DNA from 3 places in the Streptomyces sp. NBC_00448 genome. Region 1 is predicted to be linked to each of the others. Evidence: riboswitches for the same ligand, from Rfam matches in the RefSeq annotation. Region 1 holds a riboswitch; each other region holds the start of a gene.
The links. A riboswitch is a leader RNA that binds a small molecule or an ion and turns the genes downstream of it on or off. The one in region 1 is predicted to bind S-adenosylmethionine.

Region 1 (9,978 bases):
TGCAGCGCGGAGCGCGTCACCTTCGCCGGGTCGATGATGCCCTCGGCGACGAGGTCGACGTACTCACCGGTGGCCGCGTTCAGACCGTGGCCGGGGGTGAGGTTGCGCACCTTCTCCACCACGACGCCGCCTTCGAGGCCGGCGTTGACCGCGATCTGCTTCAGCGGGGCCTCGAGGGCGATCTTGACGGCGGCAGCGCCGGTCGCCTCGTCACCCTCCAGCTCCAGCTTCTCGAAGACGGCGGACGCCTGGAGCAGGGCCACGCCACCACCGGCGACGATGCCCTCCTCGACGGCGGCCTTGGCGTTGCGCACCGCGTCCTCGATGCGGTGCTTGCGCTCCTTGAGCTCGACCTCGGTGGCGGCACCGGCCTTGATGACGGCCACGCCGCCGGCCAGCTTCGCCAGGCGCTCCTGGAGCTTCTCGCGGTCGTAGTCCGAGTCGCTGTTCTCGATCTCGGCGCGGATCTGGTTGACCCGGCCGGCCACCTGCTCGGTGTCACCGGCGCCGTCGACGATGGTCGTCTCGTCCTTGGTGATGACGACCTTGCGGGCGCGGCCGAGCAGGTCGAGGCCCGCGTTCTCCAGCTTGAGGCCGACCTCCTCGGAGATGACGGTGCCACCGGTGAGGATGGCGATGTCGCCGAGCATGGCCTTGCGGCGGTCACCGAAGCCCGGGGCCTTGACGGCGACGGACTTGAAGGTGCCGCGGATCTTGTTGACCACCAGGGTGGAGAGGGCCTCGCCCTCGACGTCCTCGGCGATGATCAGCAGCGGCTTGCCGGACTGCATGACCTTCTCCAGCAGCGGAAGCAGGTCCTTCACCGCGGAGATCTTGGAGTTGACGATCAGGATGTAGGGGTCGTCGAGCGACGCCTCCATCCGCTCCAGGTCGGTGGCGAAGTAGGCGGAGATGAAGCCCTTGTCGAAGCGCATGCCCTCGGTGAGCTCGAGCTCGAGCCCGAAGGTCTGCGACTCCTCGACGGTGATGACGCCTTCCTTGCCGACCTTGTCCATGGCCTCGGCGATCAGCTCGCCGATCTGGGTGTCGGCGGCGGAGATGGAGGCGGTGGAGGCGATCTGCTCCTTGGTCTCCACATCCTTCGCCTGCTCCAGCAGCGCGGCGGAGACGGCCTCGACGGCCTTCTCGATCCCGCGCTTGAGGGCCATCGGGTTGGCGCCCGCGGCGACGTTGCGCAGGCCCTCCTTGACCAGAGCCTGGGCCAGGACGGTCGCGGTCGTCGTGCCGTCACCGGCCACGTCGTCGGTCTTCTTCGCGACTTCCTTGACCAGCTCGGCGCCGATCTTCTCGTACGGGTCCTCGAGTTCGATCTCCTTGGCGATGGAGACACCATCGTTGGTGATCGTGGGGGCGCCCCACTTCTTTTCGAGGACCACGTTCCGGCCCTTGGGGCCCAGGGTGACCTTGACGGCGTCGGCGAGCTGGTTCATCCCGCGCTCAAGGCCGCGCCGTGCCTCCTCGTCGAACGCGATGATCTTGGCCATGGTGAAGTGTCCTCCGCGGACTGGGTTGTTTGCGCTCGGGACCGTGTGGTGCCCGCGACGGACGGACCGCCGGCCACCGGTTCCTTCCCGGCACCCGTACGACCCTCACCGACCCGGCCCTGCTGTCACTCTCACAGGGAGAGTGCTAACGCCAATGATTAGCACTCTCCCTGTGCGAGTGCAAGCGGTCCTCGGGTGCCCACGCCTCGTTGGAGGGGCTCCCTCGCGGGCGGGCGGCGCCCACCCCCCGTGGGCAGGGGCGCCCTTGCGGCGTGGGTCGCACCCACGCGGACCTGCGTGTTCGGCCGCTTCCGTGGCGCGCCGCGCCCGCCGGCCCAGCCCCCGCGGCGAGTTGCCGGGCCGCCTGCCCGTCGGTGGCCGCTCGCGCAGTTCCTCCCCCCAGAGCTTCGCCTGGGAGGTGCCCCCAGCACCCCTGGGTGGGCACCCGGGCGGGAAAAGGGGGAGCCGCACCCCCGTGGGGTGCGGCTCCTCCGTGTGAAAGGTCGCGTCGATGGCCGAACGCGCCGTGAAGTCAGCCGGCGAGACGGACCATGTCCGCCTGCGGCCCCTTCTGACCCTGCGAGATCTCGAACTCGACCCGCTGGCCTTCTTCGAGGGTGCGGTACCCGTCCATTTGAATCGCGCTGTAGTGGACGAAGACATCCGCACCACCGTCGACCGCGATGAAGCCGTAGCCCTTCTCCGCGTTGAACCACTTGACGGTGCCCTGAGCCATTCCTAACTCCCCTATTGCTGGCCCTATCGCGGCCCCGCACTTCACGGGCCCGGGTCAGACCTCACCCACCCGTTCACCCCTTACCGTCGACAGGTGGGGGTCCTGGGGGGCGTGCGCCGGAACGCGTCGACCGCGGCTGAATGTATCTGCACGGATGCCGTCTGCAACAGGTCAATCGGACGAGAATTCTGGGCGCGACCCATCGGAAATAGTCCGAGAAAAAACGATAAGCCGGGGCAACCCGGGCCGGACATAGAGGGCGAAACGGAGAATTCGTTCGTGAATTTGGCGATAAATCGCCGCAGCCGGCTCGACCGGGTGTCCGCGCTACGAGATTGCCCCCGGCAACTGTACAACTTTTCAACTACCACCCTGTGACGCGGATGCCCCGTCCACCCGAAGGGGTGAACGGGGCACAAACCGCCAGAACCCGCACCGGCGGACCAACTCCCGCTGGGCGGCGGCCGGTTCGGTCGCCGAGACGAAGTCCGTCCGCGAGGTTCAGCCGCCGGCTACCGCGGGAATGATCGAGACGCTCGCGCCATCCGGCACGGCCGTCTCCAGCCCTTGGGAAAACCGCACGTCGTCGTCGTTGACATACACGTTCACAAAGCGCCGCAGCTTTCCTGCGTCATCCAGCACGCGCGCCGAAATGCCCTTGTGATCGCGCTCGAGCGAGCCGATCACCTCGGCGAGGGTCGAACCCTCGGCGGACACCTCGGCCTGGCCGCCGGTGTAGGTGCGGAGAATGGTGGGGATACGTACGGAAGCACTCATGCGAGGCCAGCCTCTCGGAATGCGGCAAGGGTCGGGCGAATGGTCGCGGTCGGTCCGGTGGTCGGCGCCACCGCGTCCAGGGTCTTCAGTCCGTCGCCGGTGTTGAGCACGACGGTCTCGGCGGCCGGGTCGAGCTGCCCGGACTCGATCAGCTTCTTCAGCACGCCGACGGTCACACCGCCCGCGGTCTCGGCGAAGATGCCCTCGGTCCGCGCGAGCAGCTTGATCGCGTCCACGATCTGCTCGTCGTTCACGTCCTCCACGGCCCCGCCGGTGCGCCGGGCGATGTCCAGGACGTACGGGCCGTCCGCCGGGTTGCCGATCGCCAGCGACTTGGCGATGGTGTCCGGCTTCACCGGCCGCACGACGTCGTGCCCGGCCTTGAAGGCCGCCGACACCGGGGAGCACCCCTCCGCCTGGGCACCGTAGATCTTGTAGGGCTTCTCCTCGACCAGGCCGAGCGCGATCAGTTCCTTGAGGCCCTTGTCGATCTTGGTGAGCTGCGAGCCGGACGCGATCGGGATGACCAGGTTGTCGGGCAGCCGCCAGCCGAGCTGCTCGGCGATCTCGTAGGCGAGCGTCTTGGAGCCCTCGCCGTAGTACGGCCGCAGGTTGACGTTGACGAAACCCCAGCCCTCGCCGATCGGGTCGCCGATCAGCTCGGAGCAGAAGCGGTTCACGTCGTCGTAGGAGCCCTCGATGCCGACCAGTTCGCCGCCGTAGACCGCGGCCATCACGACCTTGCCGGCCTCCAGGTCGTGCGGGATGAACACGCAGGAGCGGAAGCCCGCCCGGGCGGCTGCGGCGCCGACCGCGCCGGCCAGGTTGCCGGTGGAGGAGCAGGACAGCGTGGTGAGCCCGAAGGTGCGGGCGGCCTCCAGCGCGATCGCGACCACCCGGTCCTTGAAGGAGTGGGTGGGGTTGCCGGAGTCGTCCTTGACGTGCAGGCCGCCGGTGATGCCCAGTTCGCGGGCGAGGTTGTCGGCCTTGACGAGCTTGGTCCAGCCGGGGTTGAGGTTCGGCTTGGTGGCGACGTCGACCGGCACCGGCAGCAGCGGGGCGTACCGCCAGATGTTGGTCGGCCCGGCCTCGATCCGCGCGCGCAGCGCCTCGGGGTCGCCGGTCGGAAGGTCGTAGGCCACTTCGAGCGGCCCGAAACACTCCAGGCAGGCGAAGACCGGGCTCAGCGGATAGCGGGTGCCGCACTCCCGGCAGGACAGCGCGGCGGCCGGTCCGAACGGTGCGGGTGCTCCGGCGTCCTGGGCACCCTGGGCGCCGAGGGCGGAGTCGGTGGTGGTGGTACTTGCGACGGTTTGCGCAGCCATGACAGGCGAGGCCCTTTCTCCTCATCTTCCTCGCACGCGGGCGCGTCACGAGACGGAATTGGCACCTTCCCCACCGTGCTTGACCTCGCGGTCGGCGGGAGGGTTGCCGGGGCTTCTACGGGCCGTTCCCTCTGCCCCTCTGGATGAGCGGTATGGCGACCGGGCGGTACGGACCGCACCCGTCGCGTTTGTCACGCGCCACGCCCCCGGCATGCGGTGGCGTCACGCGTTGTTCAAGACTGTAACCGACACGGGTGGCGGTTGAGATAGTCGTCCGCACCGCGAGATGGATCACACGCCCGGCATCAGGGCGTGTCCGAGGGAGAGGACTCACGTGCTCGACGAGGTGGAGCACTGGCTGCGCGGGAGGTCGTGGTCGGCCGCCGACCGGCCGCTTGACCTGCTGCTCGCCGCCAAACGCGCGGCCGGCAGCCAGGGCACGGTCAGCGTGGTGCTGCCGGCGCTGGACGAGGAGGACACCGTCGGTGCCATCGTGGCCGCGATCCGCCGGGACCTGATGTCCGCGCAAGTGCCGCTGGTGGACGAGCTGGTCGTCGTCGACTCCGGCTCGACCGACCGTACGGCCGAGGTCGCCGCCGCGGCGGGCGCCCGCGTGGTCGACCGGGACGCGATCCTGCCGCGGCTGCCGGCCGTGCCCGGCAAGGGCGAGGTGCTGTGGCGGTCGCTGCTGGTGACCAGCGGCGAGATCGTCTGCTTCGTCGACGCGGACCTGCGCGGGTTCGACGCCCGCTTCGTCTCCGGGATCGTCGGGCCGCTGCTCACCGAGCCCGCCGTGCAGCTGGTCAAGGCGATGTACGACCGCCCGCTGGAGACCGGCGGGACCGTGGTGCCCGCGGGCGGCGGCCGCGTCACCGAACTCGTCGCCCGCCCCCTGCTCAACCTGCACTGGCCGCAGCTGGCCGGCTTCGTCCAGCCGCTCGGCGGCGAGTACGCGGCCCGCCGCTCGCTGCTCGAACGGCTCCCGTTCCCGGTCGGGTACGGCGTCGAACTCGGCATGCTCATCGATGCGTTGGGCCTGGTCGGGCTGGACGCGCTCGGGCAGGTCGACGTCGGGGTGCGCCATCACCGGCACCAGGACGGCCAGGCGCTCGGGCGGATGGCGGCGGCGATCTACCGGACCGCGCAGGTCCGGCTCGCCCGGGGACAGCTGGTACGGCCGCGGCTCACGCAGTTCGGCCGCTCCGGCGCCGCCTTCGTCCCCAGCACCCACCCGGTCGACACGGAGGAGCGGCCCCCCATGAGCGTCCTGCCGGAATACCTCGCCCGCCGAGCGGCGTAGCGCGGCATCGCGACGGGCGAAGGGCACCGAATACACGTTTGAGCTGCGCGGCAAATGGCTAGGCTCGCGGCATGGAGGGATCTTCGCAGGGTGCCCGGATTCTGGTCGCGTCGAACCGCGGCCCGGTGTCGTACACCGTGGCAGCCGACGGCACCCTGGGGAGCCGTCGCGGTGGCGGCGGCGTCGTCTCGGGGCTGAGCGCGATCGGCCCGGACGCGGGCGCCGTGTGGGTGTGCGCGGCGCTCTCGGAGGGTGACCGGGAGGCGGTGCGGCGCGGCGTCGCCGAGCCCGGGGTGCGGATGATCGCGGTGCCGCCGGAGGTGTTCCACTCGGCGTACAACGACATCGCGAACTCGGTGCTGTGGTTCGTGCACCACCTGCTCTACCAGACCCCGTTCGAGCCGGTCTTCGACGAGGAGTTCCGCGGCCAGTGGGCCGCCTACGAGGCGTACAACGCGGCGTTCGCCGACACGCTCGCCCAGGAGGCCGCCGAGGGCGCCGCCGTCCTCGTGCAGGACTACCACCTCGCGCTGGTGCCCGCGCTGCTCCGCGAGCGCCGCCCCGACCTGCGGATCGGCCACTTCTCGCACACGCCGTGGGCCCCGCCGGACTACTTCCGCCTGCTGCCCGACGACGTGGCCGCGCACCTGCTCGAAGGCATCCTCGGCGCCGACCGGGCCGCGTTCCTCACCCGCCGCTGGGCCGCCGCGTTCGCCGCGTGCTGCGCCGACGTGCTGGGCGCCGAGGTATCCGCCGACGGCGAGGCGGTCACGTACCGCGGCCGGACCACCCGGCTGGGCGTGCACGGACTGGGCGCCGACGGGGAGTTCCTGCGCGAGCGCTCGCAGCGGCCCGACGTCGGCGAGCGGATGGCGGCGCTGCGCGCGGAGGCCGGGCCGGGGCGGCGGCTGATCGTCCGGGTGGACCGCACCGAGCTGTCGAAGAACATCGTGCGCGGCCTGCACGCCTACCGGCAGCTCCTCACCGAGCACCCGGGTTGGCGCGAGCGCGTGGTGCACGTCGCCTTCGCCTACCCGTCGCGGCAGGACCTGGCGATCTACCGGGAGTACACCGCGGAGGTCGCCCGGGTGGCCACCGCGATCAACGACGACTTCGGCACCGACGGGTGGACGCCGGTCATCCTCAAGGTCGACGACGACTTCGCCCGCTCGCTCGCGGCCTACCGCCTCGCCGACGTGGCGCTCGTCAACCCGATCCGCGACGGCATGAACCTCGTCGCCAAGGAGGTCCCGGTCGTCTCCGACCAGGGGGTCGCGCTCGTGCTGTCCCGCGAGGCGGGCGCCTTCGAGGAGTTGGGGGACGACGCCTTCACCGTCAACCCCTACGACATCCGCGCGACCGCCGTCGCCCTCAACCTCGCGCTCACCCTCCCCGAGGCCGACCGTGCCGACCGCACCAAGCGCCTCGCCGCGGCAGCCACCGCGCTCCCCCCGAGCCAGTGGTTCCTCGACCAACTCCACGCGCTCGGCGGGTAGTCGGACGCCATCCGGGCCTTTCGGGCTCTCCGGGCCATCCCGCGAGGAGGGCGCCGTCCTCAATCGGCCACGCCGGCAGCCGGCAGGAGGAGGGCCGGGGCGGCCGCGGCCGACGTCAGCGCGAGCACCACGGCGAAGGTGAGGCCGTACGCCGAACCGGTTCCATGGTGGCGCAGCGCGCTCTGGAGGAGGACGGCGAGCAGGGCGGCCCCGAAGGACCCCCCGAGCTGCTGGGCGATGCGGGTGATGACGCCGGCATGGGGGATGTCCGCACGGCCGAGCCCCCGGTAGGCACCCAGCATGATGGCGATGTTGGCCGCGCTGAGCCCGAACCCGCGCACGACGAGGGCGGCGGCGAGCAGGAGCCCCGGGGGGTGCCGGGCGGCGAAGGCGAAGGGCAGCGTGCCGAGGGCGGTGAGCGCGAACCCCGCCAGTACGACCGGACGCGGCCCGATCCGGTCGGCGAGTCCGCCCGCGGGGCGGGCCAGCAGGCTGCCGACGCCCTGCGGCACGAGCAGCAGCCCGGCGGCGACGACGGACGCGCCCCGCACCTGCTGGTAGTAGAGCGGGAGCAGCAGCATCGAGCCGAAGAGCGCGAACCCGGAGAGGAACAGCAGCGCGGAGGACGCGGCGAAGCCGCGCGAGCGGAACAGGCGCAGGTCGAGGAGGGGGCCGCGGACGCGCAGCGCGCGGAGGGTGAAGGCACACAGCAGGAGGGCGCCGAGGGCGAGCGGCAGCAGCACCCGGGTGCGGGCGGCGGCGCCGGTGCCCGCGGTGGCGAGGGCGTAGACGAGGGCGGCCAGCCCCGGTGAGAGCAGCAACAGGCCGGTGACGTCGAGCCGTTGGACGCGGGTGGGGGTGTCGGCGGGCAGGTGGCGCCAGGCGAGGTGGAGCGCGGCGAGGCAGATCGGCGGGTTGACGTAGAAGATCCAGCGCCAGTCGAGGTGGCCCACGATGAGGCCGCCGGCGACCGGCCCGAGGATCGGCCCGGCCAGCGCGGGCAGCGTGATGACGGCCATCAGCCGGCCGAGCGGGCGGCCGGCGGCGGCGCGCAGCAGGAGGGTCTGCAGGATCGGCAGCATCAGGCCGCCGCCGATGCCCTGGATCACCCGGAAGACGACGAGCGAGCCGACGTTCCAGGCGGCGCCGCACAGCACGGAACCGGTGAGGAAGAGCAGCAGGGAGACCAGCCACATCCGTTTGGCGCCGAACCGTTCGGCGGTCCAGCCGGCGGCGGGGATCGCGGAGGCGACGGCGAGGAGGTAGCCGGTGCCGACCCACTGGATGGTGGCGACGGACGCGCCGAGGTCGCGGCCCAGGGTGCGCAGCGCGACGTTGACGATGGTGCTGTCGAGCAGGGGCGCGAGGGCGCCGAGCACCAGGATGAGGGCGAGTTTGACCAGGGCCGGGTCCACCCGGCGCGAAGCCGTGTCGCCCCCGGCTCCCCCGGCGGGCCTGCCCTCTGTTCCGCTGACCGCGCTCATCGCCCGCTCCCCCGCCCGCCTGCGGGCACTACCGCCGGCTCTCATCAAGAGACGGTCCGTCTCCAATCGCCACGATAGACTGCCCCCATAAGAGACGCAAGGTCTCCAATGGAGGGCCCGTGCACGACGGCAGCAACGCAAGCGGCAGCGACGGCGGCGCCCCCGGGCCTACGGCGACGCACCCCTCGGGCGACCCCGCCCCCACCCGCCGGCGCGGCGCCGAACTGGAGGCGGACCTGCTCGAAGCCGCGTGGGCGGAACTCCGCGCGGTCGGCTACGCCCGGCTGACCATGGAGGGCGTGGCCGCCCGTGCGCACACCGGGAAGCAGGTGCTGTACCGGCGGTGGCCGAACCGCGCGGCCCTGGTCGTCGCCGCGATGCGGCACAACGTCGGGTCGATCGCGGACCACGTCCCCGAGACGGGAGGGCTGCGCGGCGACGCGCTCGCCGTGCTCGCCGCCATGGCCGAGCGGCAGCGGCAGATCGGCAGCGACACCCTGCACGGCCTGATGGCCGAAGCCGCCGATCTCGACACCCAGGCGTTCGTGATCATGCACGACGTCATGGCGGCGGTGCTGCGGCGGGCCGCCGAGCGGGGCGAGATCCCGACCGCCGAACTGCCGCCCCGCGTCACCACGGTCGCGGTGAACCTGCTGCGCAACGAACTCCTCTTCACCCGGGAGCCGTTGGGCGCGCGCGTCCTGGAGGAGATCGTCGACGACGTGTTCCTGCCGCTGGCCCGCGGTGGGGCGGCGGCCGGTGGAGCGGATACGACCGGTGGCGCCACGCGCTAGCGCCGCGAACCGGTGAACCTTTCCTGGCACGGCGCTAGCGTGGGAGGGGAAGCCGACGCTTCAACGGGGGAGTCCGGAGTGCTGAGGGTCCATTTCACCGCCGCGGACGTCGCACGGCTGCGGGTGGCTCCCGCCGGGCCGTTGACGGAGTGCATGGTCGCGCTGTCGACGGCGCAACTGCCGTGCCGCACACCGCTGCTGGGTGGGTGGCGGGCGCGGGTGCGGGACCGGTTGCCGCCGGACGCGCGAACGCTGGCGCTGGCCTGGGCGGAGCCGCGGCGGGCGCTGGACCTGTTCACGGCCCTGGGCGCGGACGCCGAACTGGACGAGGGCATAGCGGATCTGCTGGCGGGACCGCGCCGGTTACGGGAGGAGCTCAGGCTGTATCCGCCCAAGTTCCTCGAACGCCAGCCGGATTGGCTGATGAGCGGGATCGGGGGCGGCGGCGCCACGGCGGCACGGGTGTCGGGAGCGCTCAACTCGGCCTTCTCGACGGCGATCGGCCCTTACTGGGACCGGCTGCAGGGTGCACTGTCCGGTCAACTGGCCTCGTACGGTCGG
Region 2 (9,978 bases), 2.2 Mb from region 1:
CCGCCTTCTTCGCGACCGACGGCGTCGCGCGGGCCCGGGAGGAGCTTGCCGCCGGCCGGCTGCCCGAGCTGTCCGCGGCCGATGTCGCCGGACAGCGCACCGGCGCCCCCGTGGCCCGGCCCGGCGCGGTGCTGTGCATCGGCCAGAACTACGCGGCCCACGCCCGCGAGTCGGGGGCCGAACCGCCCACCGAGCCGATCCTCTTCCACAAGAGCCCCAACACCGTGGTCGGTCCGAAGGACGCGGTGCTGATCCCGCGGGGCTCGAAGAAGACCGACTGGGAGGTGGAGCTGACCGTGGTGATCGGCCGCCGCGCCCGCTACCTCGCCGAGGACGACGACCCGCTGGCGTACGTCGCCGGGTACGCGGTCGGCAACGACGTCTCGGAGCGGGCCTTCCAGCTGGAGACTCCCGGCGGCCAGTGGTCCAAGGGCAAGAGCTGCGAGACGTTCAACCCGCTCGGCCCGTGGCTGCTGACCGCCGACGAGGTGCCCGACCCGCAGGCGCTGCGACTGCGTTCGTGGGTCAACGGCGAGCCCCGGCAGGACTCCTCGACCGCCGACATGATCTTCGGCGTCGCGGAGATCATCCGCCATCTGTCCCAGTACCTCGTCCTGGAGCCCGGCGATCTGGTCAACACCGGTACGCCCGAGGGCGTCGCGCTCTCCGGCCGCTTCCCGTACCTGTCCGCGGGCGACGTGATGGAGATGGAGATCGACGGCCTCGGCCGGCACCGCTCGGTGTGCGCCGATGCGTGAGCACGCGCGGCCGGCCGGGAGCGCGCCGCGCTCCGGCGCCGCCGTGAGGGCCACGGTCGGGGCCGTGCGGTGACGGGGTGCTGACGTACGACGCCCACCCGGTGCTGACCGGCGGCTTCCGGCTCGCCGAGGGCCCGGTCTGGGACGCCCCGCGCGAACGGCTGCTCTGGGTCGACATCGAGGCCGGCCAGGTCCACGAGGGGCGGCTGCGGCCCGACCGGGTGGAGGTCGTCCGGCGGCACCGCCTCCCGGGCCCGGCCGGCGCGGTGGCCTGCGCCGCCGACGGCGGCCTGCTCGTCGCCGGCCGGTACGGCGTGACCGTCCTCCGCCCGGACGGGACCCGCCGGGCCGGCGCCCGGGTGCTGCCGCACGGCACGCCCGGGCGGCTGAACGACGGCGGCTGCGATCCGGCGGGGCGGTTCCTGGTCGGGAGCACCGCGCTCGACGGCCGCCGCGGCCAGGACGTCCTGGTCCGGCTCGCCGGCGACGGGCGGCCCGCCGTCCTCGACACCGACCTGACCTGCTCCAACGGGCTGGCCTGGTCGCCCGACGGACGGCTGATGTACAGCGTGGACACCGGCGCCGGCCTGGTCCGGGTACGCGGATACGACCCCGCGGACGGCCAGGCCGGCGAGCGCCGCGACTTCCTCGCGGTCGACGGCGGGCTGCCGGACGGCCTGTGCGCCGACCGCGACGGCAATCTGTGGCTGGCGGTGTGGGGTGCCGGCGAGGTGCGCTGCTACTCGCCGGCGGCGCGGCATCTGGCCACCGTCCGGGTCCCCGCCGCGTACGCCGCCGGCGTGGCCTTCGCCGGTCCCGACCTCGCCACCTTGCTGATCACCGCGGGCGGCCCCGACGGCGGCCTGTTCGCCGCGCGCCCGGGCGCCCGCGGCGCGGCCGTCCCGGCGTGGAACGGCGTCAGCCGCTGAGCCGGGACGGCCGCGGGGCCCGGCGTCAGAAGGTGGTGGCCGGGTTGAGCTGGGAGGTGCTGATTCCGGTGCCGGGCACCCCCCACTTGGCGAAGATCCTGGCGTAGTCGCCGTCGGCGATCAGCTTGTTGACCGCGTCGCGCAGCGCCGGGGCCAGCGGCGACTTCTTCGCGGTGACGAAGCCGACCGTGGTGGTGCTGATCTCGCCGAGGAACTTGGTGCCCGGGATGCGGGTCGCGTCGTACTTCAGGCCCAGCGTCGGGCCGAACATGACGTCGACCTTGCCGTTGGACAGCCCGAGGAAGATCGGGGCGGAGTCGGCGAAGTACTGCACCTTGTAGGGCTTCTTGCCGATCTTGGCGCAGTCGCCGGCGCCGTCGGTGAGGATCTGCTGGAACGTCGAGCCGGGGGAGGTGGCGATGGTCAGGCCGCACAGGTCGGTGAGCTTCTTGACGGAGTCGACGGAGACGTTCCTGGAGCCGAGGAACGCCTGCCCGTCGTCGAGGTAGGAGGCGAAGTCCACCACCTGCTCGCGGGCCTTGGTGGCCCCGAAGTTGTCCTGACCGACGTCGTAACGGCCATTCTGCACACCGGGGATGACGGTGGGGAAGGTGCCGTACTGCACGTCCCACTTGACGCCGAGCACCTTGGCGACGGCGTTGCGCAGGTCGACGTCGAGGCCGACGGGAGTGCCGTTCTGCTCGCCGGCGTGCGGCAGGCCCTGCACGCCGGGCTGCCGGGTGGTGCCCAGCGTGAGGGTGCCGCTGCTGCGGATCTTGGCGGGCAGTTCCGCCTTCAGTTTCGGGTCGGCGGTGATCGCGGACACCACGTCCTGGGTGGGGATGGCGGTCGAACCCGCGCCGCCCGCGCTCGGCTTGGCGGCGGCCCCGGCACCCGTGGCGGCCGGCGCGCCGGAGGAGGAGTCGTCGGAGGAACCGCCGCAGGCGACGAGCAGGGCCAGCCCGGCGCCGGCGGCGACAGTGGCGACGGCGAGTCTCGGGGCGCGGCGGTGGGAACGGCGTTCGGTGGTCACGGGAGTGCCTTTCACAAGGGGGAGCTGCGGGGGACCTGGGGGAACCGGAGCGGGAGCGCTCACCCGCGGGCGCCGGCTCAGAGCACCGCGGCCAGGAAGGACCGGGCCCGTTCGTGGCGCGGATCGCTCAGCACGTCCGCGGGGGCACCGGACTCGATGATCCTTCCGCCGTCGAGGAAGACCACCGTGTCGGCGACCTTCCGGGCGAAGCCGATCTCGTGCGTGACGACGATCATCGTCATGCCGCTGAGCGCCAGGTCCTGGATCACCGCGAGGACCTCGCCGACGAGTTCGGGATCGAGCGCGCTGGTCGGCTCGTCGAAGAGCAGCAGGCGCGGCTCCATGGCCAGCGCGCGGGCGATCGCCACCCGCTGCTGCTGGCCACCGGACATCTGCCGGGGATAGGAGTCCTCCCGGCCGGCCAGGCCGACCCGTTCGAGCAGCTCACGGGCCCGCGCGGCGGCCTGCTTCCTCGGCACGCCGCGCACCGCGACCGGCGCCTCGGTGATGTTGTCGAGCACCGTCAGGTGCGGGAAGAGGTTGAACTGCTGGAAGACCATGCCGACATCGGCCCGCTGCCGGGTGATCGCCCGGGCCCGCAGTTCGTGCAGCCGCCCGCCGTCGTGCCGGTAGCCGACGAGGTCGCCGCCGATCTCCACGAAGCCGGCGTCCGGCTTCTCCAGGTGGTTCACGCAGCGCAGCAGCGTGGACTTGCCGGAGCCGGACGGGCCGAGCAGGACGGTCACCTCGCCCTCGCGCACGTCGAGGTCGACGCCGTCCAGCACGACGTTCGCGCCATAGCTCTTGCGCAGGCCCCGGACGCGCACCAGGGGCCGCTCGTCGTCGCTCATGACAGCCCCACCGCGGGGGACTTGGCCGGGCCGAACAGCGGGATGTTGGCGCGGGCCACCTGCCAGAACCCGCGCGGCGGCCTGCCGCCGGACCGGTTGTTGCCGCGGGCGTAGTGGCGCTCGACGTAGAACTGCCCGATCGACAGCAGCGTGGTCAGGATGATGTACCAGATGGTGGCGACCAGCAGCAGCGGCATGATCAGGAAGTTCTGGTTGTAGATCAACTGGCTGGAGTAGAGCAGGTCCTGTACGGCGATGACGCTGACGATCGAGGTCGCCTTGAGCATGCCGATCAGCAGGTTGCCGGAGGCCGGGATGATCGCCGGCATGGCCTGCGGCAGCACGATCCGGCGGAAGATCCGTCCCTCGCCCAGCCCCAACGCCCGTGCGGCCTCGCGCTGTCCGGGGTCGACCGACAGGATGCCGCCCCTGACGATCTCCGCGGAGAGCGCGGCCACGTCGAGGGTGAGCCCGACGTACGCGGCCAGGATGCCGCTGAACAGGTGCGCGGTCCTCACGTCCGCGAACTCCGGTCCGAACGGCACCCCCACCGACAACCGCGGGTAGAGCGAGGCCAGTTCGTACCAGAAGAGCAGTTGCACCAGCGGCGGGACCGAGCGCACCAGCCAGACGTAGCCGAAACTCAGGGTGCGCAGCACCGGGTTGCGCGACAGCCGCATCGCGGCGACGCCGACGCCGAGCAGGTAGCCGCTGGCCATCACCGCGCCGGTGAGCCACAAGGTGAGTTCGAGCCCGTGCAGGATCGAGCCGCTCAGGAAGTAGTGGCCGACCACGTGCCATTGGAAGCGGGGGTTGGTCACCAGGGTGTGGACGAGCATCGCGAACAGTACGAGCAGCACGGCCGCGGAGATCCACTGCCCCGGGCGGCGCAGCGGCACCAGCCGCGCGGCGAGCAACTCCCGGTCGGCCGGGCGGGTGTCCAGGTGCCGGGGCCGGGGCGCCCGAGCCGTGCCGTCGGTTACGGGCGGGGGATGGTCGGGCGCGGCCGTGGCCGGACCTGAGGTGTCGTGCTGGGGCATGTCGGTGTTCCCGTCTCGTCGGGGACCGCGGCGACGGCGCGTGCGGACGCGACGGCCCCACGCGGGGGCCGGTCTGCCGCAGCGGGCCACCGGGAGGGAGGGGAGGAAGCCGGGTGAAGTCGAGGGAGGTCGGGGAGAGTCGGGGAAGGTGCCGCCGCGAAGGAAGAAGGCGTACGCGGTCCGGCCGCGCGTCGATCACGGAGGCCACGTCATCCGCGGTGCATTGGAAGGGAGTTCGGGGTGGGGCAGGGCCGTGCGTCGGCCGGGCCGACCCGGATACGGGGGAGGGGCGCCGTACGCGGACGGACGGCGGTTCCGCGGGTCCACGCTCAGGCGGGCGGCGTTGCCTCGCCCGAGCGATCAGCGGATGTCAGCCGGCAGCGTTCAACCAGCGTTCGGACAGCGGTTTTCCGAGTGCCGGCAGCGGTCAGCGGACCGCGGGCGTTCCCGGACACAGCGCGCTGCAGACCCGGAGCAGATCGACGTGCCGCCGGACCACCCGGGTCTGGGCGAAGCCACGGGGGCAGAGTGCGAGGTCGCGTCGATGTGTGTCCATGCCCGTCCCCTCGCTCTCGCGGTGCGGCCGGCGTCGGGTGTCCCGGCCGGTCGTGTCGGTCGCATCGGGCCTGTTGACAGCACCCGTGTCCACAGCACGTTAACCGCAGGGCGGCGGTCAGACAATCCCCCTCGGTGCCGCACGCCGTCCGGAGCGACGGACGTCACTCCCGCCGGGAGGGGATTGTGTTCGACCGCGCGACGGAGTTACCGTGCTTGCAGGTCATGAGCGTCAGCAACCAAGGCCCTGGCCGGCTGACCGGCAACCCTCCTGTCGCGGTGGGGTGCTCCAGGTGACGACCCGGCGGAGCCGAAGACGGCTCGGCAAGCGCGAGCTCGAACAGGCGTGAGCCGATCGAGGTGGGAGGTGGCGAAGTGCGCGGCAGCAGCGAGCAGTTGATGTCCGGCAACGCCCCCGTCACCGCCTCCGGCATCGTCACGTACTCACGGCGCCACATCGACCTGCAACGTGTCGCCGGCGCCCTGTGTCCGGGCGCGTCGACGGTCCGGCCGCCGCGTCAGGCCGGCTGACCCTTCCGCACCCCGCGCTCCGCGCACCCCTCCCTTCCGCCGACCCACCCGGGGACCCCGTTCCCGGCGCGGGCCCCGTCCGGTACCCGTTCGGCCTGCCCTCGTCGTACGCGGCACACGGCACGACGCGCATGCCGTGCAGGCCGTACCCCGCACTCCGTACGCCCCGCACGGTCCCGTCGGCCCCGCGCATCACGTACTCCGTCCAGTGCCGTACGGCGTACACCCCCGTCGTACGCCCACGCCGTACGCCCCGCCCACCTCACGCCCCGACCTCCACGTCCCGGCCACGCGCCCGCGGCCGTCCGAGCAGGAAGCGGTACGTCCATGTCCCGATCCACCACCCCCCTCCACCTGGCCGTCGCCCTCGACGGCGCCGGCTGGCACCCCGCGGCCTGGCGGGAGCCCGAGGCCCGGCCCGCCGACCTGTTCACCGCGTCGTACTGGGCCGAGCTGGCCGCCGAGGCCGAACGCGGCCTGCTGGACCTGGTCACCATCGAGGACTCGCTCGGCCTGCAGTCCGCCCTGCCCACCGGCCCCGACGAGCGCACCGACCAGGTGCGCGGCCGGCTGGACGCCGTACTGACCGCGGCCCGGATCGCGCCGCTGACCCGGCACATCGGCCTGCTGCCGGTCGCGGTGGTCACCCACACCGAGCCGTTCCACCTGTCGAAGGCCGTCGCCACCCTCGACTACGTCAGCGGCGGCCGGGCCGGGGTGCAGGTGCGGGTCTCCGCCCGGGCGGACGAGGCCGCGCACTTCGGCCGGCGCAGCCTGCCGCGGCTGCCGGTCACCGAACTGGACTCGCCCGCCGGACGCGCGCTGCTGGCGGAACTGTTCGGCGAGGCCGCCGACTACGTCGAGGTGGTGCGCCGGCTGTGGGACAGCTGGGAGGACGACGCGGAGATCCGCGACGTGGCCACCGGCCGCTTCATCGACCGCGACAAGCTGCACTACATCGACTTCGAGGGCCCGCACTTCAGCGTCAAGGGCCCCTCCATCACGCCGCGCCCGCCGCAGGGCCAGCCGGTGGTGGCCGCGCTCGCGCACCGCACCGAGCCGTTCCGGCTGGTCGCCGGATCGGCCGACCTCGGCTTCACCACCCCGCACGACACCGGCCAGGCGACGGCGATCGTCACCGAGATCCGCGAGGCGCAGGAGCAGGCCGGCCGGGCCGGCGAGACCGTACACGTCTTCGCGGACCTGGTGGCGCTGCTCGACGAGGAACCCGGCCGCGCCGCCGAGCGCCGGGCCCGGCTGGACGCCCGGCTGGACGCGCCGTACGCCGGCGACGCCCTGGTCTTCGCCGGCACCTCCGCCGAACTCGCCGACCTGCTGGAGGAGTTCGCCCGGTCCGGGCTGACCGGGTTCCGGCTGCGGCCGGCCACCCTGCCGTACGACCTGGCGCGGATCAGCCGCGATCTGGTGCCCGAACTCCAGCGCCGCCGGGCCTTCCGCGAGGCGTACCAGGCCGACACCCTGCGCGGCCTGCTCGGACTGCCGCGCCCGGCCAACCGCTACGCCCCCGCCTGAGCCCCACCCCGCGCGAAGCCCCAGGAGGCAGACCCCGCATGAGCAGCACGCCCAAGCAGATCCATCTCGCCGCACACTTCCCCGGCGTCAACAACACCACCGTGTGGAGCGATCCGGCGGCCGGCAGCCAGATCGACTTCAGCTCCTTCGTCCATCTGGCGCAGACCGCGGAACGCGCCAAGTTCGACTTCCTGTTCCTGGCCGAGGGGCTGCGGCTGCGCGAGCAGGGCGGCCGCATCCACGACCTGGACGTGGTCGGCCGGCCGGACACGTTCACCGTGCTCGCGGCGCTCGCCGGTGTCACCGACCGGCTGGGGCTGGCCGGCACCATCAACTCCACCTTCAACGAACCGTATGAGGTGGCACGGCAGTTCGCCTCGCTCGACCACCTGTCCGCAGGCCGCGCCGCCTGGAACGTGGTCACCTCGTGGGACGAGTTCACCGGGCAGAACTTCCGCCGCGGCGGCTACCTGGCCCGCGAGGACCGCTACGAGCGCGCCCGCCAGTTCCTCGCCGCGGTAAGGGAGTTGCTGGACTCCTGGCAGGGCGACGAGATCGTCGCGGATCGGGCGGACGGCACCTTCCTCCGCGCGCCCGGGCCCGGCCGGTTCGACCACCGCGTCGACCAGTTCGACATCGGCGGCCACTTCAACGTGCCGCGCAGCCCGCAGGGCCACCCGGTCGTCTTCCAGGCCGGCGACTCCGAGCAGGGACGGGAGTTCGCGGCCTCGGCCGCCGACGCCATCTTCACCCGGCACGGCACTCTGGAGGCCGGCAAGGCGTTCTACGCCGACGTCAAGGGCCGGCTGGCGAAGTACGGCCGGACGCCCGAGCAGCTGCTGATCCTGCCCGGCGTGACCTTCGTGCTCGGCGACACCGAGGCCGACGCCCGCGAGAGGGCCGACGTGATCCGGCACCAGCAGGTCAGCGGGGCCACGGCGATCACCTTCGTGGAACGCCTGTGGAACCGCGACCTGAGCGCGTACGACCCGGACGGGCCGCTGCCGGAGGTGGAGCCGCGCTACGACGACAGCGCGGAGCCGATCGTGCGCGGCCGGGCCGACGCCAACCGGGACGACCGCCGGGAGACCGTCGCCCGCTGGCGGGCCGTCGCCGAGGAGAAGAAGCTCTCGCTGCGCGAGCTGGTCATCGAGCTGACCGGGCGGCAGTCCTTCATCGGCACCCCGTCCCACGTCGCCCAGGAACTCGACGCGTTCGTGCAGGCCGACGCGAGCGACGGCTTCATCCTCGCCCCGCACCTGACCCCCGGCGGCATCGACGAGTTCGCCGACACCGTGGTGCCGCTGCTGCAGGAACGCGGCGTCTTCCGCACCGAGTACGAGGGTGAGACGCTCCGCGACCACCTGGGCCTGGCCCACCCGGGCCGGCCGGCCGCGGCCGGCCGGACGAAGGCGGCGTCGTGAAGTTCCTCGCCATCACCCTGATCGTGCACGCGCCCCACCCGGTCACCGGCGTGCGCACCTCCACCCGCGACCGGTTCCGCGAGGTCGTCGACAACGCCCTACTGGCCGAGGAGTTGGGCTTCGACGGGTTCGGCGTCGGGGAACGCCACGAGCGCCCGTTCATCTCCTCCTCGCCGCCGGTGGTGCTCAGCCACCTCGCCGCCCTCACCTCCCGCATCCGGCTGTTCACCGCGGTCACGACGCTCAGTCTGCTCGACCCGGTGCGGGCCTACGAGGACTACGCGACGCTCGACCATCTCTCCGACGGACGGCTGGAGTTGATCGTCGGCAAGGGCAACGGCTCCGCCCAGCGCGAGCTGTTCCATGTCACCACCGACGACCAGTGGGACCGCAACGCCGAGAGCTACGAACTCTTCCGCACCATCTGGCGGCAGGACCGCACCACCGCCAGCCCGCGGTTCCGGCCCGAACTGGACGACGCCGAGGTGTGGCCGCGCCCCCTCCAGCAGCCGATCCGGGTCTGGCACGGCAGCGCCACCAGCCGGGAGTCGGTCGACCTGGCCGCCCGCTACGGCGACCCGCTCTTCTCCGCCAACGTCACCAACCCCATCGAGCCCTACGCCGAACTGGTCCGCTACTACCGGGAGCGGTGGCAGCACTACGGCCATGATCCGGCGCTGGCCACCGTCGGCGCGGGCAGCGCCGGCTACTACGCGGCCCGCACCTCGCAACAGGCGATCGCCGCGTACCGCCCGGTCTTCGAGGGCCGGCTCGCCTTCCAGAAGCAGCTCGGCGTGGAACCGGTCTTCCCCACCCTGGAGGACTTCGTCGAACGCAGCTCGGCGCTGATCGGCAGCCCGCAGCAGATCATCGACAAGGTCCACCGCTACCACGAGCAGTTCGGCCACTCCGTGCTCCACCTGCACGCCGACGCCGACGGCCTGACCGACACCCAGCACCGCGACGCGCTCGCCCTCTTCCAGTCCGACATCGCCCCCACCCTGCGCCGGGACATCCCCGACCCGCCGTGGACCTGGGGCCCGGTCGGCGTCGAGGCCGCTGCCGGCACTCCGGAAGCCACCCCGGAATCCACTTCGCCAGGCGCTCGGGAAGCCACTTCGGCAGCCGGCGCCGCAACCGGTACCGCAGCCTCCTCCGCCGCCACCGCCTGACAAGGAGCACCACCGTGGCACACACCCCGCTCGCGGTCCTGGACCTCGTGCCGATCTCCTCCGGTTCCACCGCAGGCCAGGCGCTGCGCAACAGCATCGACCTGGCCCAGCACGCCGAGCGCCTCGGCTACACCCGCTACTGGTTCGCCGAG
Region 3 (9,978 bases), 1.5 Mb from region 1:
AGTCCCCGGCGTTCGACCTGCACCACCCGGAGATCGCGGCCATGGACGCGCTCGCCCACAGCGGCGCCCCGGCGGCTTCCGCGCTGTCCGGCTCGGATGAGACGGAGGCCGGCAAGTGAAGGTCCAAGGCAAGATGTTCCTGGGCTTCGCCGTCTTCATCCTGGCGTCGGCGATCGTCTACGGGATCTGGTCCAAGGAAGCGGCCGGCACCACGGCGCTGTTCATGGCCTTCGCCCTGTGCACCATGATCGGCTTCTACCTGGCGTTCACCGCCCGGCGGGCCGACACCGGAGCGCAGGACCGGGAGGACGCGGACGTCGCCGACGACGCGGGCGAGCTGGGCTTCTTCAGCCCGCACAGCTGGCAGCCGCTCGCCCTGGGCATCGGCGGCAGCCTGGCCTTCCTCGGCATCATCTTCGGCTGGTGGCTGCTCTTCTTCTCCCTGCCGGTGATCCTGATCGGCGTGTGGGGATGGGTGTTCGAGTACTACCACGGTGAGGACCGCACCCAGTAGGCGGCGCAGGCGGCCGCTGAGCGGCCGCCGGCACGAGGGGCGGGTCCGGAGTACCAGTACGGTGCTCAGGACCCGCCCTCACCGTTTTGCAGGCGTCCACCGCGCGGAAACCGGCGGCCGTTCATAGCGTGAACGCATGAACCACCTTCCCGAGCGCCCCCGCCCCCGCCGCCTGATAACCGTGCGCCGCGCGATTCTCGCGGCGCCCCTCGCGATAGGGCTCACCGCCTGCGGCGGTGGCGGCAACCCGCTGGCAGCCTCCCCCCACGACGCCGCGGCCAAGGTCACCTTCGGTACCTCCGGCCGTGGCAAGGCCAACCCGGCCAAGCCCCTCAAAGTCTCCGTGCAGACCGGCTCGCAGATAACCGACGTCACCGCGACCGACTCGACCGGGCGGTACGTCAGCGGCCAGCTCAGTGCCGACAGCAAGCACTGGCACTCCACCACCCCGCTCGCCGCCGGCGCGCACTACACCGTTCGGGTGAGTACCGAGGACTCGGGCGGCCACCCCGGCCGTAAGACCCTCACCTTCGACACCACCGGAGCGGCGGCCGGCTTCCACGTCACCTTCGGCCCGAACGCCGGTACCTACGGCGTCGGCGAGCCGATCACCGCCACGCTCAGCGCCCCTGTCAAGGACAGGCAGTCCCGCGCCGTGGTGGAGTCCCACCTCCAGGTCAGCAGCAACCCCCAGGCGGCGAAGGGCTCCTGGTACTGGGTCGACGACCGCACCCTGCACTACCGCCCCAGCGCGTACTGGCCCGCCCACGCCACGATCAGCGCCCGCAGCACCCTCAGCGGCGTGCAGATAGCCAAGAAGCTGTACGGCGGCGCGGACAAGCCGCTCACCGTGCACACCGGCGACCGGATCGAGGCGCTCACCGACGCGTCCACCGACGAGATGACGTTCAAGGACGACGGCAAGGTGGTCCGCACCCTCCCGGTCACCACCGGGAAGCCGGGCTTCGACACCCGTAACGGCATCAAGGTGGTGCTGGACAAGGAGTCGTTCGTCCAGATGAAGAGCTCCACCGTCGGCATCGCCGCGGGCAGCTCGGACTCGTACGACCTGCCCGTCTACTGGGCCACCCGGGTGACATGGAGCGGCGAGTACGTGCACGCCGCGCCGTGGTCGGTCGGCTCCCAGGGGTCCGCCAACGTCAGCCACGGCTGCACCGGCATGAGCACCGAGGACGCGGAGTGGTTCTTCGACCACGTCCGGGTCGGCGATGTCGTGCGGGTCGTCAACAGCCAGGGCCCGATGATGACGCCGTTCGACAACGGCTTCGGCGACTGGAACCTGAGCTGGGCCCAGTGGCAGAAGGGCAGCGCGCTGAACGGCGGTTCCGGCGGTGGCGCCGGCAGCACGCCCAGCACCCCCAGCGGTTCGGGGGCCGGCAGCACCGACCAGGACCAGACCACCCCGGTCGACGTCCCGGCCGGCACCCCCGCCCGCCTCACCCCGCAGACAGCTTGATTTTTGCCGCGATCCCGCCTCGCGTGGGCGCCGTCATCCCTTCACCCACCGGCCGCCGTCGCTCACCGGTCCTACCGGTGGGCGACGGCCTTCGTGGTGGGCTCCAGGCGGCGGTGCAGGAGGACCGTCAGGGCGTCGGTGAGGGCCACCGGGTCCACCGGATGGGTGATCGCGGCGTCAGCGCGGCTCCAGGTGGCCAGCCAGGCGTCCTGCGGGCGCCCGATCAGCACCATCGCCGGCGGGCAGTGGAAGATCTCGTCCTTCGCCTGGCGGCACACGCCCATTCCGCCGGCCGGGTTGGCCTCCCCGTCCAGCACCATCACGTCGATGCCGCCCTGCTCCAACTCGCTCAGCACCGCGGGCAGCGTCGCGCATTCCACGTACTGCACCGGGGGAAGGTCGGCGGAGGGGCGGGTGCCGACGGCGAGCCGGACCTGCTCCCGGGTGTTCGCGTCGTCGCTGTAGACCAGCACCGTGGCGGTCGCCTGCATCGTGGCTCCTCCTCGTGAAGGTTTTCTCAAGTGGCTCGGATGCTACTCCCGCCAGGGTGTTTCCGAGGAGGGGTCGCCCGATCGAAGGACACCCAACTAGGCCGTGCGGGTCGCGGAAGGTGCTTGACACACCGAAGGGGGACCCCCGGAGTCAGCGCCGGATAAGGGACCGACATAATGTCGGACGTGGCGACAGCAACAGCAGTAGAAACCGGGCACGCGCACCCGTCGGTCAACCGGCCGAACCTCACCAGCGTCGGGACCATCATCTGGCTGAGTTCCGAGCTGATGTTCTTCGCGGCCCTCTTCGCGATGTACTTCACCCTTCGGTCGGTCACTGGTGAGACCTTCTGGAAGGCCCACGCCGACGCGCTGAACGTGCCGTTCTCCGCGACGAACACGACGATCCTCGTGCTCTCCTCCTTCACGTGCCAGATGGGCGTGTTCGCCGCCGAGCGCGGTGACGTGAAGAAGCTGCGCTCGTGGTTCATCGTGACGTTCGTGATGGGCGCGATCTTCATCGGCGGGCAGATCTTCGAGTACACCAACCTGGTCAAGAAGGACGGGATCTCGCTCAGCTCCGATCCGTACGGCTCGGTGTTCTACCTGACGACCGGGTTCCACGGGCTGCATGTGACGGGTGGTCTGATCGCGTTCCTGATGGTGCTGGGCCGCACGTACGCGGCCAAGCGGTTCACCCATCAGCAGGCGACCGCGGCCATCGTCGTGTCCTACTACTGGCACTTCGTCGATGTCGTCTGGATCGGCCTGTTCGCCACGATCTACCTGATCAAGTAGCCGGTACCGCGCGGTCGGCGCAGCGTCGCACTCCGGACGGAGGACGACGGCCCGCCGACGGCACAGCCAGAAGCATCGACACAAGAGATCCTGACACCGGGGTAATCCGTGAAAAAGCTCTCCGCACGACGGCGCCATCCGCTGGCGGCGCTTGTCGTCCTACTCTTCGCGCTCGCGGCCACCGGGGGGCTGTACGCCGCGCTCGCGCCGGCGCCCAAGGCGCAGGCTGACACCTCGCAGTCCTCCCTCGCCATCGAGGAGGGCAAGAAGCTCTACCAGGTCGGCTGCGCCAGCTGCCACGGCATGTCGGGGCAGGGCAGTTCAAACGGCCCGAGCCTGGTGGGCGTCGGCTCGGCCGCGGTGGACTTCCAGGTCGGCACCGGCCGCATGCCGGCCAAGCAGCCCGGCCCGCAGGTCGAGGCGAAGAAGAACACCTACAGCCAGGGCGAGATCGACCAGCTCGCCGCGTACATCGCCTCTCTGGGCCCCGGCCCGGCGACCCCGACGAAGGACCAGTACAGCCCGGCCTCCGCCGATGTCGCCAAGGGCGGCGAGCTGTTCCGGACCAACTGCACGCAGTGCCACAACTTCGTGGGCAAGGGCGGTGCGCTGACGCACGGCAAGTTCGCGCCGAGTCTCAAGGGCGTCTCGTCGAAGCACATCTACGAGGCGATGCAGACCGGCCCGCAGAACATGCCGTCCTTCCCGGACAGCACGATGCCCTCCGACGCGAAGGCGAACATCATCGCGTACCTGAAGGCCGTGGACAGCGCGCAGAGCCCGAACCCCGGCGGCTTCACGCTCGGTTCTCTCGGCCCGGTGTCCGAGGGTCTGTTCGCCTGGGTCTTCGGCCTCGGCACGCTGATCGGTCTCACGACCTGGCTCGCTGCACGGACGACTAAGGCCAAGAAATCATGAGCGACGAGACTGGATCGCACAACGACGTGCCAGAGAACCTGCCGAGCGAGCGGGGCGGGCACCACGGCGACGAGGTCGCCAAGCCCGACCCGTTCGCCGACCCCGGGCTGCCGCCCCACGAGCACCGGCGCCAGGACATCGACGAGAAGGCGGCCAGGCACTCCGAGCGAGTGGTGGCCGGCCTGTTCACGCTGTCGATGCTCGGCACCATCGCGTTCATCGCGTGCTTCGTCATCTTCCCGGTCGACAAGATCGTCTACATCTTCCCGTTCGGGCATGTCAGTGCGCTGAACTTCTCGCTCGGCCTCACCTTGGCCGTGGCGCTGTTCGGCATCGGCGCGGGCGCCGTGCACTGGGCCCGGACGCTGATGTCGGACGAGGAGGTCGCCGACGAGCGGCACCGTATCGACGCCGACGACGAGCTGCGGGAGAACGTCCGCCAGCAGTGGATCACCGGCGCGAAGGAGAGCGGCTTCGGCCGCCGCAAGCTGATCCGCAACACCATGATGGGCGCGCTCACCATGGTGCCGCTGGCCGGCCTGGTGATCCTGCGCGACCTCGGCCCGCTGCCGGAGAAGAAGCTGGACCACACCATCTGGGCCAAGGGCAAGCAGCTGATCAACACCAACACGAACCAGCCGCTGCGTCCCGAGGACGTCGTCGTCGGCTCCCTGACCTTCGCCCAGCCGGACGGACTCGAAGAGAGCCAGGACGACTTCCAGGAGCAGATCGCCAAGGCGGCCCTGATGATCATCCGGCTCAAGCCGGACGACATCAAGGACAAGCGCGAGCGCGACTGGAGCCACCAGGGCATCGTCGCCTTCTCCAAGATCTGCACCCACGTCGGCTGCCCGATCAGCCTGTACGAGCAGCAGACGCACCACGTGCTCTGCCCGTGCCACCAGTCGACGTTCGACCTCTCCGACGGCGCGCGGGTGCTCTTCGGTCCCGCGGGTCACCCGCTGCCGCAGCTCCGGATCAGCGTCAACAGTGAGGGCAACCTCATCGCCCTCGGCGACTTCGAGGAGCCCGTCGGCCCGGCATTCTGGGAGCGCTCATGAGCACCACGACCGATGCACCGACCCGGCGTGGCCGCCCGACGAACCCCGGTGAGCGGGTCGCGGAGTGGACCGACGGCCGGCTCGGACTCTACAAGCTGGCCAAGTCCAACCTGCGCAAGATCTTCCCGGACCACTGGTCCTTCATGCTCGGTGAGGTCTGCCTCTACAGCTTCGTGATCCTCATCCTCACGGGTGTGTATCTGACGCTGTTCTTCCACCCGAGCATGAACGAGGTCGTCTACAACGGCCCGTACGCGCCGCTCGACGGCCAGCGGATGTCCGAGGCGTTCGCCTCCACGGTGCACATCAGCTTCGAGGTCCGCGGCGGCCTGCTGGTCCGGCAGATCCACCACTGGGCCGCGCTGATCTTCATCGCCGCGATGATCGTGCACATGATGCGCGTCTTCTTCACCGGCGCGTTCCGCAAGCCGCGCGAGCTGAACTGGCTCTTCGGCTGGACCCTGCTCTTCCTGGGCATGTTCACCGGCTTCACCGGCTACTCGCTCCCGGACGACCTGCTGTCCGGCACCGGCGTGCGGTTCATGGAAGGCGCGGTGCTCTCCACGCCGATCGTCGGCACCTACCTGTCGATGTTCCTGTTCGGCGGGGAGTTCCCCGGGCACGACTTCGTCAGCCGGTTCTACTCGGTGCACATCCTGCTGCTGCCGGGTCTGATGGCCGGTCTGCTGGTGGCCCACCTGATCCTGGTGTTCTTCCACAAGCACACCCAGTTCCCGGGTGCCGGCAAGACCGAGAAGAACGTGGTCGGCTCGCCACTGCTGCCGATCTACACCGCGAAGGCGGGCGGCTTCTTCTTCCTGGTCTTCGGTGTGATCGCCGCGATCGCCGCGATCGCCACCATCAACCCGATCTGGTCGATCGGCCCCTACCGGCCGGACCAGGTGTCCACCGGGGCCCAGCCAGACTGGTACATGGGCTTCTCCGAGGGCCTGATCCGTGTGATGCCCGGCTGGGAGATCAGGGCCTGGGGCCACACCCTGGTGCTCGGCGTCTTCATCCCGCTGATGGTCTTCCCGCTGGTGATGATGGCCATCGCGGTGTACCCGTTCATCGAGTCCTGGGTCACCGGGGACAAGAGCGAGCACCACCTGCTGGACCGTCCGCGCAACCGTCCGGTGCGCACCGGGTTCGGCGTCGCCTGGCTGACGCTGTACTTCGTGCTGCTGATCGGTGGCGGCAACGACCTGTTCGCCACGCACTTCCATCTGTCGATCAACGCGATCACCTGGTTCGTGCGGGTCGCCTTCTTCCTGGCACCACCGGCCGCGTTCTGGGTCACGAAGCGGATCTGCCTCGGGCTCCAGCGCCGCGACCGCGACAAGGTGCTGCACGGGCGGGAGAGCGGCATCATCAAGCGGCTGCCGCACGGCGAGTTCATCGAGGTGCACGAGCCGCTGTCGCAGCAGCAGTTGCACGTGCTCACCGCGCACGTCCAGCCGCAGCCGCTGGACCTCGGGCCCGAGACCGACGAGAACGGTGTCGCGCGCAAGGTCAGCCCCGTCGCGAAGGTGCAGGCGAGGCTCTCCCAGGGGTTCTACGGCGAGCACAGCCAGATCCCGAAGCCGACGGTCGAGGAGTACGAAGAGATCACCAGCGGCCACGGCCACCACTGAGCCGTCGACACGCTGCCAAGGCCGCCCGGGTACGCCCGGGCGGCCTTGTCGTTCCCGGGCGTACCCCGGGTGCACGGGAGGACCCCCACGCGCCCCTGCGGAGCACACCCCACCGATAGGGTGCGGTCAGACGTGTTGCCGTATTCCAGGAGCGTGAAGCCATGAGCGTTGTGCACCCCGCCGGAGGCGAACCCGGGGCCGCGCGCTCGTGGCCGGACATCCTCGGCGCCCTGATCCGCAGGGACGACCTCAGCTCCGCGGAGACCGCGTGGGCGATGGACTCGATCATGAGCGGCGAGGCCACCGACGCCCAGATCGCCGGCTTCGCGGTGGCGCTGCGCAGCAAGGGCGAGACGGTTGCGGAGATCGCCGGACTGGTCGAGGCGATGTACGCGCACGCGACGACCATCGAGGTGCCGGGCCCGACCGTGGACGTGGTCGGCACCGGCGGCGACCGGTCGAACTCCGTGAACATCTCCACGATGTCGGCGATCGTGGTGGCCGGCACCGGCGCCCGGGTGGTCAAGCACGGCAGCAGGTCGGCGTCGTCGAGGAGCGGCGCGTCCGACGTGCTCGCGGCGCTGGGCGTCAACCTCGACCTGTCGCCGCAGCGGGTCGCCGAGGTCGCGCAGGAAGTCGGCATCACCTTCTGCTTCGCCGTCAGGTTCCACCCGGCGCTGCGTCATGTGGCCACCGCCCGGAGCGAGTTGGGTGTGGCGACACCGTTCAACTTCCTCGGCCCGCTGACCAACCCGGCCCGGGTGAAGGCGCAGGCGACCGGGGTCGCGGACCTGCGGATGGCGCCGATCCTCGCCGGGGTGCTCGCCGAACGCGGCTCGTCCGCACTGGTGTTCCGCGGTGACGACGGCCTGGACGAGCTGACCACCACCGCGACCTCGCAGGTGTGGGTGGTCGGGGACGGCAAGGTCGAGCACGCCGGCTTCGACCCGCGGGACGTCGGCCTGGAACTGGTGCCGGTGGAGGCGCTGCGCGGTGGCGAGGCGTCGTACAACGCGGACGTGGCCCGGCGGCTGCTCGCCGGTGAGCGCGGGCCGGTGCGGGACGCGGTGCTGCTCAACTCGGCTGCCGCACTGACCGCGTTGACGCCGGCGAGCGGCGGCACGCTGGAGGAGCGCATCATCAAGGGCCTGGAGCGGGCCGCGGAGTCGATCGACTCGGGTGCGGCCGAGGCCGTGCTGGAGCGGTGGGTGGCGGCCACCCGCGGGTAGCGGCGTGGCGCGCGGACACCGGAACGTACGCGGGCGCGTACCGCCGGTGGGCGCGGAACGGGCATATCGGTACACAGCGTGCGGGCGCGGGCGTGAGGCGCCGTCCACTGAGCGGACGGCATCTTGCGCCCGCGTCGCTGTATGGCACAATCTTGTTCCAGGTCACGAGTGACAGCGCAAAGGCCCCGGCTCGCTGTCCGGCAACCCTCCGTCCGAGGCGGGGTGCCCCGGGTGATGACCAGGCTGTGATGCAGCGAGGCTCACAGCAAGCCGGACTGGGGAGTTCTTTCATGAGCAAGCGAATGCGTTAGGGCCAGTCGGCCCCGGTTCTGCAACCAGCAATTCCGCCCGATCACCATGCTCCGCGCCGCCCGCGCAGTCGCTTTCGGCTGCACGCTTCGTGGTGCTTTCGCCTGCCTTCCGCCGGGAGTTCGCCTTGACCGTCACCACCAGCACCACTGGTCCCACCAGCACTACCGGCGTCAGCGCCGCCGCCCGCCCCGCCGCCGGCACCGCCGCCACCGACTGCCCCGCCTGTACGACCACCCCGCTGCCCGTGCTCGGCCGTGACGTGCGGGTGCCGCTCGTCACCGGCGGGGAAGTGGGGTACGCCGCCCTCGACTACGCCGCCAGCGCCCCCGCCCTCCAGCGGGTGTGGGACGACGTCGCCGCCTACGCGCCCTACTACGGCAGCGTGCACCGCGGCGCCGGCTACCTGTCGCAGCTGTCCACCGACCTGTTCGAGCAGAGCCGCGAGACCGTCGCGGAGTTCCTCGGCTGCCGGCCGGACGACGAGCTGATCTTCACCCGCTCCACCACCGACTCGCTCAACCTGCTGGCCTCGGCGCTCCCGGCCGGCACCCGCATCTTCGTCTTCGACACCGAGCACCACGCCGCGCTGCTGCCCTGGCAGCGTGCCGACGGCGCGCGGGTGGAGTACCTGCCCGCGCCGCGCACCCCCGAGCAGGCCGTCGCCTCCCTCGACGTGGCGCTGCACGGCGCCCCCAAGGGCCCGAAGCTGGTCTGCGTGACCGGCGCGTCCAACGTCACCGGCGAGATCTGGCCGGTACGGGAACTGGCCGCCGCCGCGCACCGGCACGGTGCGCGGATCGTGCTCGACGCCGCCCAACTCGCCCCGCACCACCCGGTGGACATCACCGCGCTGGACGTCGACTGGGTCGCCTTCTCCGGGCACAAGCTCTACGCGCCCTTCGGCGCCGGGGTGCTCGCCGGCCGGGCCGACTGGCTGCGGGCCGCCGAGCCGTACCTCGCGGGCGGCGGCGCCACCCGCAAGGTCGCGCGCTCCGGCGAAGGGCTGTCCGTCGAATGGCACTCCGGCACCGCCCGCCACGAGGCCGGGTCGCCGAACGTGATCGGCGCGTACGCCATCGCGTCCGCGTGCAAGGCGCTCACCGAGGCCGGCTTCGACTCCCTTGTCACCCGTGAGCGTGAACTCCTCGCCCGGCTGCGGGACGGGCTCGCCGAGCTTCCCGAGGTCCGCGTGCTCTCCCTGTTCGGGTCCGGCTCCGCCCGGGTCGGCGTGCTCTCCTTCGTCGTCCGCGGCTGGAACTCCTCGCACTTCGCGGCCGCGCTCTCGGCGGAGTACGGGATCGGGGTGCGGGACGGGCTGTTCTGCGCGCACCCGCTGGTGCGGACCCTGCTCGACACGGAGCCGGACGAGCCGGGGGAGTGCGGGGCGCCCGACGCGGCGCCCGGCGAGCGCTCCCTCAACGCCGTGCGGGTCAGCTTCGGGGCGGGTACGCCGGAGGAGCACATCGAGCGTTTCCTCGGGGCCGTGCGGACCCTCGTCCGCGACGGTGCGGCGTGGCGCTACCGCACCGAGGCCGGGCGGTGCG

Region 2: it holds a riboswitch for S-adenosylmethionine, as region 1 does, so the genes downstream of both, OG370_RS08060 (putative leader peptide) here and thrC (threonine synthase) in region 1, are expected to answer to the same signal.
Region 3: it holds a riboswitch for S-adenosylmethionine, as region 1 does, so the genes downstream of both, OG370_RS11030 (aminotransferase class V-fold PLP-dependent enzyme) here and thrC (threonine synthase) in region 1, are expected to answer to the same signal.

The regions. Positions count from the first base shown of each region.
Region 1 is NZ_CP107913.1:4,084,733-4,094,710, forward strand. Features, by position in the region: gene groL (chaperonin GroEL) at 1-1,505, opposite strand, end outside; gene OG370_RS17260 (cold-shock protein) at 2,038-2,241, opposite strand; gene OG370_RS17265 (MoaD/ThiS family protein) at 2,743-3,018, opposite strand; gene thrC (threonine synthase) at 3,015-4,343, opposite strand; SAM riboswitch class I at 4,362-4,493, opposite strand; gene OG370_RS17275 (glucosyl-3-phosphoglycerate synthase) at 4,678-5,643, shown strand; gene OG370_RS17280 (alpha,alpha-trehalose-phosphate synthase (UDP-forming)) at 5,715-7,139, shown strand; gene OG370_RS17285 (MDR family MFS transporter) at 7,199-8,623, opposite strand; gene OG370_RS17290 (TetR/AcrR family transcriptional regulator) at 8,743-9,417, shown strand; gene OG370_RS17295 (ArsR/SmtB family transcription factor) at 9,496-9,978, shown strand, end outside.
Region 2 is NZ_CP107913.1:1,907,649-1,917,626, reverse strand. Features, by position in the region: gene OG370_RS08085 (fumarylacetoacetate hydrolase family protein) at 1-758, shown strand, start outside; gene OG370_RS08080 (SMP-30/gluconolactonase/LRE family protein) at 836-1,687, shown strand; gene OG370_RS08075 (transporter substrate-binding domain-containing protein) at 1,713-2,720, opposite strand; gene OG370_RS08070 (amino acid ABC transporter ATP-binding protein) at 2,798-3,571, opposite strand; gene OG370_RS08065 (amino acid ABC transporter permease) at 3,568-4,611, opposite strand; SAM riboswitch class IV at 5,388-5,503, shown strand; gene OG370_RS08060 (putative leader peptide) at 5,542-5,697, shown strand; gene OG370_RS08055 (LLM class flavin-dependent oxidoreductase) at 6,025-7,230, shown strand; gene OG370_RS08050 (NtaA/DmoA family FMN-dependent monooxygenase) at 7,269-8,654, shown strand; gene OG370_RS08045 (LLM class flavin-dependent oxidoreductase) at 8,651-9,826, shown strand; gene OG370_RS08040 (LLM class flavin-dependent oxidoreductase) at 9,841-9,978, shown strand, end outside.
Region 3 is NZ_CP107913.1:2,595,320-2,605,297, reverse strand. Features, by position in the region: gene ctaD (aa3-type cytochrome oxidase subunit I) at 1-119, shown strand, start outside; gene OG370_RS11070 (cytochrome c oxidase subunit 4) at 116-514, shown strand; gene OG370_RS11065 (L,D-transpeptidase) at 651-1,991, shown strand; gene OG370_RS11060 (hypothetical protein) at 2,063-2,482, opposite strand; gene ctaE (aa3-type cytochrome oxidase subunit III) at 2,660-3,280, shown strand; gene qcrC (cytochrome bc1 complex diheme cytochrome c subunit) at 3,389-4,198, shown strand; gene qcrA (cytochrome bc1 complex Rieske iron-sulfur subunit) at 4,195-5,259, shown strand; gene qcrB (cytochrome bc1 complex cytochrome b subunit) at 5,256-6,893, shown strand; gene trpD (anthranilate phosphoribosyltransferase) at 7,055-8,122, shown strand; SAM riboswitch class IV at 8,283-8,400, shown strand; gene OG370_RS11030 (aminotransferase class V-fold PLP-dependent enzyme) at 8,673-9,978, shown strand, end outside.